3 regions of the Neobacillus sp. PS2-9 genome follow, and region 2 is predicted to be linked to each of the others. Evidence: predicted binding sites of a transcription regulator. Region 2 holds the regulator's gene; each other region holds the start of a gene.
The links. The regulator Rex, encoded in region 2, represses fermentation and respiration genes when NADH is low (regulators of the CRP and FNR family bind a similar motif). The targets are predictions, from matches to a motif close to TTGTGAAATATTTCACAA.
Positions count from the first base shown of each region.

Region 1 (3,284 bases), 2.6 Mb from region 2:
TGAGTTTATCTCAAAACCAATTTCTAAATAGTGCTGCTAAAAAATATGGTTTAAAAATGGGGGCACAAAGTGTCGTTGCAGGAACGAATATTGAAGAAGTTATTAAAAGTATAAAAGAGCTGAACTCACACGGAATTTCTTGTACAGTGGATAATTTAGGAGAGTTCGTTTTTAATGAAGAAGAGGCAAATGCTGCAAAAGAACAAATCCTTAATGTAATTGAAGCGATTCATGAACATAAAGTGGATGCGCATATTTCTTTAAAACCTACTCAATTGGGCTTAGATATTGAATATTCTTTCTGTTTAAATAACTTAAGAGAAATTGTTGATCTAGCAAACCGTTATGGTATCTTTGTAAATATAGATATGGAGGATTATAGTCATTTAAGTCCTACATTTGATTTACTTGACGATCTTTCTTTAGAGTACGATAACGTTGGAACAGTTATTCAGTCTTATTTCCATCAGGCGCAAGAATATATAGAAAGATATAAAAATTATCGCATCCGAATTGTAAAAGGTGCGTATAAAGAATCACCAGAAATCGCTTACCAAGATAAAAATGATATTGATGCTAATTTTATTAAAATATCTGAATGGCATTTATTAAATGGTAAATTTACATCAATTGCTACTCATGACCATAGAATAATAAACTACTTAAAGGATTTTGTTAAAAAGAACAATATCCCAAATGACAAGTACGAGTTCCAAATGTTATATGGATTTAGAAAAGAGCTGCAATTAAAGTTGGCAAGTGAAGGATACAATTTCTGCACATATGTTCCTTTTGGTAATGACTGGTATGGATATTTCATGAGACGTCTAGCTGAACGGCCACAAAACTTAAATCTTGTTGCTAAACAAGTTTTCAACAAAAAAACAAATACAATTATTGGTGTAGCAGCAGGTGCATTCTTATTAGGTAAAATGACTAACAAGCAAACCAAGAAAAAAAGAAAATAATACAGACAAAATCCTCCCATCAAATTGATGTGAGGATTTTTTATTATCGAATTGACCATATATATTCTAAAGAATTTATCGATGGTCCCATTTAAGGAAATGTACATTTTATTTTTTACATAGTGAAATTAGGAATAAGAACTTTTTTTAAACGTTTGTCAAACTCATGGACAATAATGTATTTACACAATACACTTCAATTATAAGGAAAAATAGGAGTTGTCATTCGAATATATGTGAAATGCTGAACAATATTTAAATAGAGGAGATTTCTTTTATGACTCAATATAATTGGTTAGAGGCAATCAATGTTAATGAAGATATGCTGATTAAAACAAAACAGCGTCTTCCGGTTATATGGATTAGTGCACTAGATTGTACTGGTTGTAAGGAAGCGTTTACCCGATCATTTGAACCAACTACCTTGGACACAATCCTCAATTTTATCTCATTAGAATACAGTGAACTCCTTTCTGTGGCCAGTGGGGATCGAGTAGAAGCCCATAAGGAATCCATTTTTGAAAAATATAGTGGAGAGTATATCCTTGCAATTGAAGGTAGTATTCCAGGCAGTGATGAGTTTCTTATGATTGGGGGTAAATCTGTTAGAGAGAAAATTATCCATGCAGCTAAACGTGCTAAAGCAGTTATTGCATTTGGAAGCTGCTCTGCTTGGGGTGGAATTCCAGCTGCAGGAAAAAACCCGACCAATGCTGTTGACATCAGAGCAATCATTCCCGAGGAAGTACCTGTTGCACTTGTTCCCGGCTGTCCCCCTATTCCGGAGGTTATTATAGGTACATTATTACATGTTCATTTTCATGGTAAATTGCCAGAACTTGACAAAAAACTGCGACCTAAAGTGTATTATCAAACTACTGTGCACATGGCTTGCCACCGCAAACCTTATTTTGATCAAAAATTATTTGCAGAATCTTATGATGATGAAGGAGCTAGGAAGGGGTATTGTTTATTTAAAATTGGCTGCAAGGGTCCAACTGCTTTCAATGCTTGTGAATCAATGGGGTATGACCGCTGTATTTCTGCGGGATTTTCGTGTATTGGCTGTTCTGAAAGAGGATTCTGGGACAAAGGAGGATTTTATGGCAAGCGAAAAAAGTAATCAATCTGGATTAAAAAAGGCACCTAGCCTTTGTGGTTATTACAATCACAAAGGTTAGGCACCAGGTTTTACGGCATTATAAGAAAAATTAGTATCATCCCATTGGAATATGCCTTCTTGAAGCTTTATTCTAAGATCGAAGGGACACGTAGAGGGGTTTATGTTTGACTCTTCTTCTCCAGTGGTCATTTGCTCCAATATTAGTTGCTTGAAACGAAGTAAATCTGTTTTAGATGCAATCCTAATGATTCGATCTAAAGTAATACTTTTCTCACTGATTCCATGACAATTACAAATACTTGTTTGAAAACCTTTATTAAACTGAATCATCATGTGTAAATCATTGATACTCGCAACCCCAAAAACCTCTTTTATTACATCCTCATAACGTAGCTGTTTCCCAGTTGCAAATTTAATCATATTCCTCTCAGGATTTTCTAAGAAATAAACCGTTTCAATCGAACCGTCCATGTATAGCACCTTTTTTCCAATTATTTTTCTATCTTAATGAATTAAGAATGGTGGTGTAGTTAGAAACCTTCTTGTATAACAACGCTCATTCTAATCCCTTCTATTCTTATTATACCATACTTTATTATGGGTGACGGAAAAGCAATCGGATTGTATCGATATAGCCACAGTAATAATGACATGCCTTGACGAATAAAATGGGTGAATGGAATTGAATCCCATAGTGATCAATAAATTGGGATTAGAACACCACTGAATAACTAATAAGAGGAGTAGTTGGGGCAATGAGCAAACGAAATTGGGCTATTTCAATTTTTGTCATTAGTAGTCTGATAGGATTGACGGGGTGTACAGAGGGAACAACAAAAGAGGTGGCACAGGAAAAAAAGGTAATACAACCTCAAAAGCAATCCGAAAAACAGCCGAAAGAAGAACCACCGAAGGTAGAGGAACCTAAGCAAATTGTTGTTAATGTCATTGACCCGAATACGAAAACAATTATTAAGAGCTTTATTCCGAAAGATATGGGGTTTGAAAACAACAAAGAGACCTACAAAAAGGAAATTGAAAAATGGGCTAAAGATTTGGCGAGAGGAACTGAAACATCAACGGGGTATGACCAGCGAATGGTACTCGATAAAATTGATGCAAATGGGCAAATCATTAAGGGAAAACCGAAAGTGATATTAGAGGAATCGGAATTAGTAGAAAAGGTTATGGCC
Region 1 covers NZ_CP133269.1:2,408,302-2,411,585, forward strand. Annotated here, with positions in the region: gene RCG25_RS12155 (proline dehydrogenase family protein) at 1-968, shown strand, start outside; gene RCG25_RS12160 (hydrogenase small subunit) at 1,246-2,091, shown strand; gene RCG25_RS12165 (hypothetical protein) at 2,146-2,562, opposite strand; gene RCG25_RS12170 (VanW family protein) at 2,847-3,284, shown strand, end outside.
Region 1: the regulator Rex is predicted to act here: its motif matches at 1,203-1,220, upstream of RCG25_RS12160 (hydrogenase small subunit).

Region 2 (3,284 bases):
TTGGATTCTAATCCTGTGTTTTGAGCTAAGTACCCAATGGTTACTTCTTTTGGTTTGATGATTTCGCCGCCATCATGAGACAAATGTCCGGCAATAATCTTTAATAAGGTCGATTTTCCGGCACCATTACGGCCAACTAGGGCCACACGGTCTCTCGTTTGTAATTCTAGCTTTATATTCGATAAAATAAGGTCAGCACCATAATATTTTTGTAATTGATTTACTTGCAATAAAATCATTTTATTCACCTCTATTACTTAGGACTAGTGTACCGTATAAGCGGAATGACAGCAATAACTCGGACTCTTCTAGGTGCTGTTCTTTTAAAAAATCTAGTGATTCGTTCAAAGTTTCACACACATAAAAGGAAAAATAGTGTATTATTTTTTGGTAGGAGGATTTTTTATATGGCCGAATTTACGCATTTTAATGAAGAAGGCAGAGCAAAGATGGTAGATGTCAGCGATAAGCCTGAGACAGCACGTACTGCTCTTGCTCATTCTAGCATAACTGTAAGTAAAGAGATTTTTTACAAAATAACCCATCATGAGATGAAGAAGGGCGATGTACTAGCTGTTGCCCAAGTTGCAGCCGTGATGGCGGCAAAAAAAACATGGGATATTATTCCTATGTGTCATCCCATCCCACTGACAGGTGTGAATATTTCTTTTGCATGGGAAGAGGAGCAAACAGGGAACTTTCAATTACATATTGAGGCAGCGGTGAAAACAAAGGGGAATACAGGTGTGGAAATGGAAGCGCTCACAGCTGCATCTACTTGTGCTTTAACCGTTTATGATATGTGCAAGGCAGTCGATAAAGGGATGGTTATTGGGCCAACCTATTTAGTGGAAAAAACAGGCGGTAAAAACGGTGATTTTAGAAGAAATGAACAGGTTAAATAAGAGTTAAAAAACCATTCATGGGGTGTGGGAGAATATGAGTAACGAAACGATGAAAATACCACAGGCGACAGCGAAACGGCTGCCCCTCTATTATCGATTTTTAAAGAACCTGCATACTTCCGGCAAACAAAGAGTTTCATCTGCAGAGTTAAGTGAAGCGGTAAAGGTAGACTCGGCAACGATTCGCCGTGACTTTTCCTATTTTGGGGCATTAGGTAAGAAGGGGTATGGCTATAATGTTAATTATTTGTTAACCTTTTTCCGGAAAACGCTGGATCAGGATGAATTAACAAAGGTTGCGTTAATTGGGGTCGGTAATTTGGGGACTGCCTTTTTAAATTATAACTTTTTAAAAAATAACAACACGAAGATCGAGGTCGCGTTTGATGTCGATCCGGAAAAAATGGGTACAACGATTCGCGAAGTTCCAGTTCATCATATGGATGATTTGGAGAAGGTATTAGAAAATAGTGATATTCAGGTGGCTATTTTAACGGTGCCAGCTCCTGTTGCGCAAATGATAACGGACCGACTGGTAAAAGCGGAAGTTAAAGGGATTCTAAACTTTACGCCTGCTCGGTTAAATGTACCAGGGTCGATTCGGGTTCACCATATTGACCTGGCAGTGGAACTGCAATCATTGGTTTACTTTTTAAAGCACTATCCAACAGTGGATGTAGAGGAATAGAACATGATAATAAGGCCTCTTACGATGATTCAATCGTAGGAGGTGTTTTTATTGCAAAAATTTGTAAGTTATAACTTTACACGCGTAACAGTGTTATGTTACATTGATAAATAGAAAGGGGTTTTTATCATGAGTGAGGAGTTAATCTCAAAAAAAGACCTATTAGAATTTGCGAGAATTTCCTATGGACAGTTATATAGATGGAAGCGAAAGGACCTTATTCCAGAAGAATGGTTCATACGTAAATCAACCTTTACTGGGCAGGAGACCTTTTTTCCAAAAGAGAAGATCCTAGAAAGAATCAATAAAATCCAAACAATGAAAGAAAATTTATCACTAGATGAACTGGCAGACATGTTTTCACCAAATATTTCTGACTTGCAGCTAGGAAAAGACGAGCTAGTAAAACGTAACATTGTTTCATCTGCTGTTATGAATTTTTACCTTGAGAATGAAAAAGGAAGCCCTACGTTTACGATTACTAGGATGCTTGAAGTATATGTGCTTGAGAAGCTTCTGCAATCTGGTGAGATTAATCAAGATGAAGGAAAGATGCTGCTTCAGGTGTTAAAGGAGCATGCTGCTTTAATCAAACAAAAAAGCTGTGAATTAGTCATAACAAGGAAACTTGGGGTGTCATCGTGTCTCTTGCTCATTAACGCAGAAGCGATGCATATGGATTTGGGGACGAAAATGGTTGTGCAGCTCTCACTGATGTCGTGTATGGAAGAGATCAAAGCAAAATTATTATAAAGGAGAATATACATGGATATGAAGGAAAGAGGAGACTTAGTCATCAATGGTTTCGGTGCTTCAAATGGTGGGGCGTTCCGCCAGGTCATATTGAATGGATTCGGAACGGTTAACAGTGATGTTGATTGCGTGGAGTTTGAAAGTAATGGCTTCGGGACCGTGGATGGGAATGTGACAAGTGAACAGACGAAAATAAACGGTAAAGCAAAGGTCAAGGGAACGATTGAATCCCAGCAACTATCGATAGATGGAACGGCAAAGATTGGCGAAAATCTATATGTGAAAAAATTAAAGGTTTCCGGCAAGGCGTCTGTTGGTGGAAAAGTCAAAAGTGAGGAAATCAAAATTAATGGGGTGTTAAGGGTAGAAGGAGATTGTGAGGCAGAGATTTTTAAAGCAGATTCTCAATTTGCTATAGGCGGGTTATTAAATGCCGAACAAATTACGATTCAACTTCATGGCCCATGTAAGGCAAAAGAAATCGGCGGTGAAACCATTTTGGTGAAACATAGAGGTTCCTTTTTCGAAAGTCTCATTAAACCGTTGTTTTCCACTCAGCTCGAAGTGGAATTCATTGAAGGAGACAAAATTGAACTAGAGAATACCATTGCCAAGGTGGTACGGGGGAATCAGGTAAAGATTGGCCGGAATTGCCAAATTGGTGTCGTAGAGTACCGGGAAGATTTTTCACAACATAAAAATGCTGTCGTCAAAGAAAGTATCAAAGTGTAATAGGGGGGTAGGAAAATGGAGAAAACCAGTAACCTGATCATAAATGGTTCGGGGAGTTATCCTGGCGGCCAATATAGAAAAATCAGCATAAGAGGAGAAGGAACCATCGTCAATAACGTCGACTGCTCCAGCTTTCATGTATATGGAACAAGTGAGGCGTGCGAAAATGTGAAAACACGCTCTGCTAAAATCTTGGGTGAAGCAGA
Region 2 covers NZ_CP133269.1:4,961,704-4,964,987, reverse strand. Annotated here, with positions in the region: gene RCG25_RS24745 (ABC-F family ATP-binding cassette domain-containing protein) at 1-239, opposite strand, end outside; gene moaC (cyclic pyranopterin monophosphate synthase MoaC) at 408-905, shown strand; gene RCG25_RS24735 (redox-sensing transcriptional repressor Rex) at 940-1,593, shown strand; gene RCG25_RS24730 (YhbD family protein) at 1,723-2,346, shown strand; gene RCG25_RS24725 (polymer-forming cytoskeletal protein) at 2,359-3,078, shown strand; gene RCG25_RS24720 (cytoplasmic protein) at 3,094-3,284, shown strand, end outside.

Region 3 (3,284 bases), 2.2 Mb from region 2:
CCATTTTTTTTTGCCTGCATCAAATACTCCCTATAAGGGGTTGAAAATATCATTTCGGAAGGATTTTGTCCCCACAGAATAATATATTTAGAGTGTAAGAGTGAATCAAAACTGCTGCCTGAATTGTTTGTACCATATGTGTATGGGGTTGCTACATTTCCTGCCCCTGAACTATAATCATTACGGTAATTTAAAAAGCCACCAGTAAGTGATAAAAGCTTTCTGGCTGCATTTTTACCTCCATGTAACCCCCAGCTCTGACCGGATGCATAGTTTACATATCTAGACTCTGGACCGTAATGGTCGCCAATTCGTTTCACTTCAGTTGCAATGGTTTCGATTGCTTCCTCCCAGGAGATTCTTTCAAATTTTCCTTCTCCTCTTTTTCCAACTCGCTTCATCGGATATTTTAAGCGGTCTGGATGGTACAACAAACTCCGGTAATTTCTTCCCCTAACGCAAGCCCGTAATGGAAGGGTGGACAAGTCACCACTTTCCTGCGTGTCCGTGGTGACCCTAACAACTACGCCATCTTTCACATGCGCCTTAATGACACAGCGTCCGCCGCAATTATTAATACTGCAGGTAGAAACAATCTTTTCTTCTACTTTTGCACTTGATACTTCCTCTTTTTGTTGGCGCTCCACTAACAACTTGGTACCTACTCCTCCAGCTATAACAGGAATTCCAATTGTACTAGACCATTTTAAAAATGTTCTTCTCTGCATTTTATTTTTTAGAAGTTTGCTAATATGGCCATTTTCAGACATCGGCTAATGCCTCCTTCATCTCATATAAAGTTGTTAAGTCATCATTGATAAAATCATCAAGGAGCATGGCTGCTCCTAAAAATAATTGACTATTGGTAGTTTGAATTACTCGTTTACAAAAGTATGGAATCCAAACTGTTAAATGTTTTTCAAGAAACTGGTGTTGACTAGAAATTAATTCAATAAACCGATCATACTGGGTTTCCAACAAGCATAAATCAATAAGATTAATCATAAACTCCAATTCTAGTAATAAATGATCATCTGGCTCATTATTTTCTCTCACATATTTGAGTCCAATTTGATGATATTGTTCTCTAACTTGATAGGTCCATTCCTCAAATAGGAGTTGCTCTTTACTCCGATAATATGACTCCCATGGTGGCGCAGGTAATGGTCCCGGCCCAATGAAAAGGCGTTGATATTCTTCTCGCTCTTTCTCGAGATACTTGTTGGGTAGATGTTGAAAAAAATCACTTAATATTTTACCGCCCTCATGAATTTCTTCTAATTCTTGTAAATTGCCTTTATCGCGAATCTCAAAATATTTAATACCACTAGTTGGCATTTGAAATAATAAATGAAGCAGTTGATAAAAATTCTTTCTAGACTTTAATAGAGGCTGTAACAACTCCATATGTACTGACGCGGCCATGTTAGCCATTTTACCCTCTCCTATTTGTGAAGTTATTCACAATATATCTGAAAATTTTTTCACCTACTTTTTCCCATTATTCCTTATATGTTTATCTTACCTTAAACTTTTTTAGTTTGATTAACTTTGTGCAATAATTCACAATAAATTCAAATTCCTTAAAGTAATTTTAATGTTACTTAAAATTTGATACACATCTTTTTCTGTTATGACAAAAATATGTGTATAATAATAAAGCCGAATAAAAAGAAAAGGATGATTCCCTTGAATATTACAGGTCATGAAGTTGAAAAACTTGAAGATCCATTTGGTTTACTTTCAGGTGACCGATATGAATTTTTTATAGAACTTGATGTGGAAGAAGAGGACGAGCTATATTCCGAGAAGGGAGTAGGGTTAAAAGTAATTTACGTTTCTGATGAAAATGGAGACAAGATTACTAATTATTATTTCTATGAGCGCGAAAGTGAAAAAGTTCTTGATTTCGAACTGGAAGAAGACGAAGAAGAGCTTGTCTTAGCTTATTGTAGAGAAAACGCTGTAGAATAAAAAAAACAGGGAGTCTAGCTCCCTGTTTTGAAAAATCACATAAAATTTTTACTATGGTTATGAATTACCTGTAGTTCTTTCGTCGTTTGTCTCATTTCACTTTTACAAATAGGACAGAGGGGTACTTCAGTACTCTTAAAATTGTCGCGAATCCAACATTTACAAGCATCAGAAGTACATTCCCAAATTTTCGTTTCTTCTAATTTTATTTCTTCATCATTTTTTCTACCAAATGCCAAAACGATCACCCCTTGTACTTAGTTAATAAATGGTATGAACACTTTGTTTGTTAGCTCTAAAGCTCTTTTTCTAGTGAAAAAATATAGATAAAAAGGTGATGCTTTAGTCGTATGCATCACCCTTTTATTTTCTAAAGATTAAGCTGATTTTACGTTAGAAGCTTGTGGTCCGCGAGCGCCTTCAACGATTTCAAAAGAAACTGATTGGCCTTCTTCTAATGTTTTAAAGCCTTCTGATTGGATAGCTGAAAAGTGAACAAATACATCTTGACCGCCTTCTGCTTCAATAAATCCAAAACCTTTTTCTGCATTAAACCATTTTACTTTACCGTTACTCATCAATATAACCCCCAAGATTTTGTTCACTTTAAGTTTATCTGAACATTTAAAAATAATAAAAAAGACGTACTGTCACGTTTGGGCAATAGACATCACCCACATTTCCGTGCAGTTACGGCTACTTAAACGAATAAATATTTAACGAACTTATAAGCGTAATTTTAGTTTATTACACTTTACACTAATAGTCAATTTATTTTAACTCTCATAAAATACTGAATTAATTCATCCAATACCTCATTTAAATCAGTAAATTGGTATCCTAAATGGTTCACTCTGTTAGTATTAATAGACCAAGAACCATCCATACCATATGGTGAGGAATTTTCCTTTGTTACTTCTGAAGTTATGTCTGCTGCTTCCCCGGTTATTTCCTCTATTTTCCCAAGAAAACTCCTTAAGGAAATATCGGCCTTACACCCTGGATTAATAGGTCCTGTAAACACATCACGCCCCATATGTAAAAGGAATTTAGCTGCTTCATCTGATGTAATAAAACTGTATTTCGCATCCGGAAATTTAATGCCTATTGGCTTCCTATCTAAGACCCTGTCTACATGAAACTTGAGTCTATTCGTATAATCGTCTTTACCTATGACAAGTGGAAAACGAACGGCCACTACATCAAAATCGGTCTCTTGAAATAAATAAGCTTCTGCAGCCCTTTTTGCCTCCTGGTATCCCAAATATCCTGGATAATCCCTTCTTGCTTTAAATTGAAAGTGAAAGCTG
Region 3 covers NZ_CP133269.1:2,017,735-2,021,018, reverse strand. Annotated here, with positions in the region: gene RCG25_RS10175 (DMSO/selenate family reductase complex A subunit) at 1-770, opposite strand, end outside; gene RCG25_RS10170 (TorD/DmsD family molecular chaperone) at 763-1,434, opposite strand; gene RCG25_RS10165 (DUF6509 family protein) at 1,681-1,974, shown strand; gene RCG25_RS10160 (cold-shock protein) at 2,010-2,213, opposite strand; gene cspD (cold-shock protein CspD) at 2,352-2,552, opposite strand; gene RCG25_RS10150 (NAD-dependent epimerase/dehydratase family protein) at 2,741-3,284, opposite strand, start outside.
Region 3: the regulator Rex is predicted to act here: its motif matches at 1,450-1,467, upstream of RCG25_RS10170 (TorD/DmsD family molecular chaperone).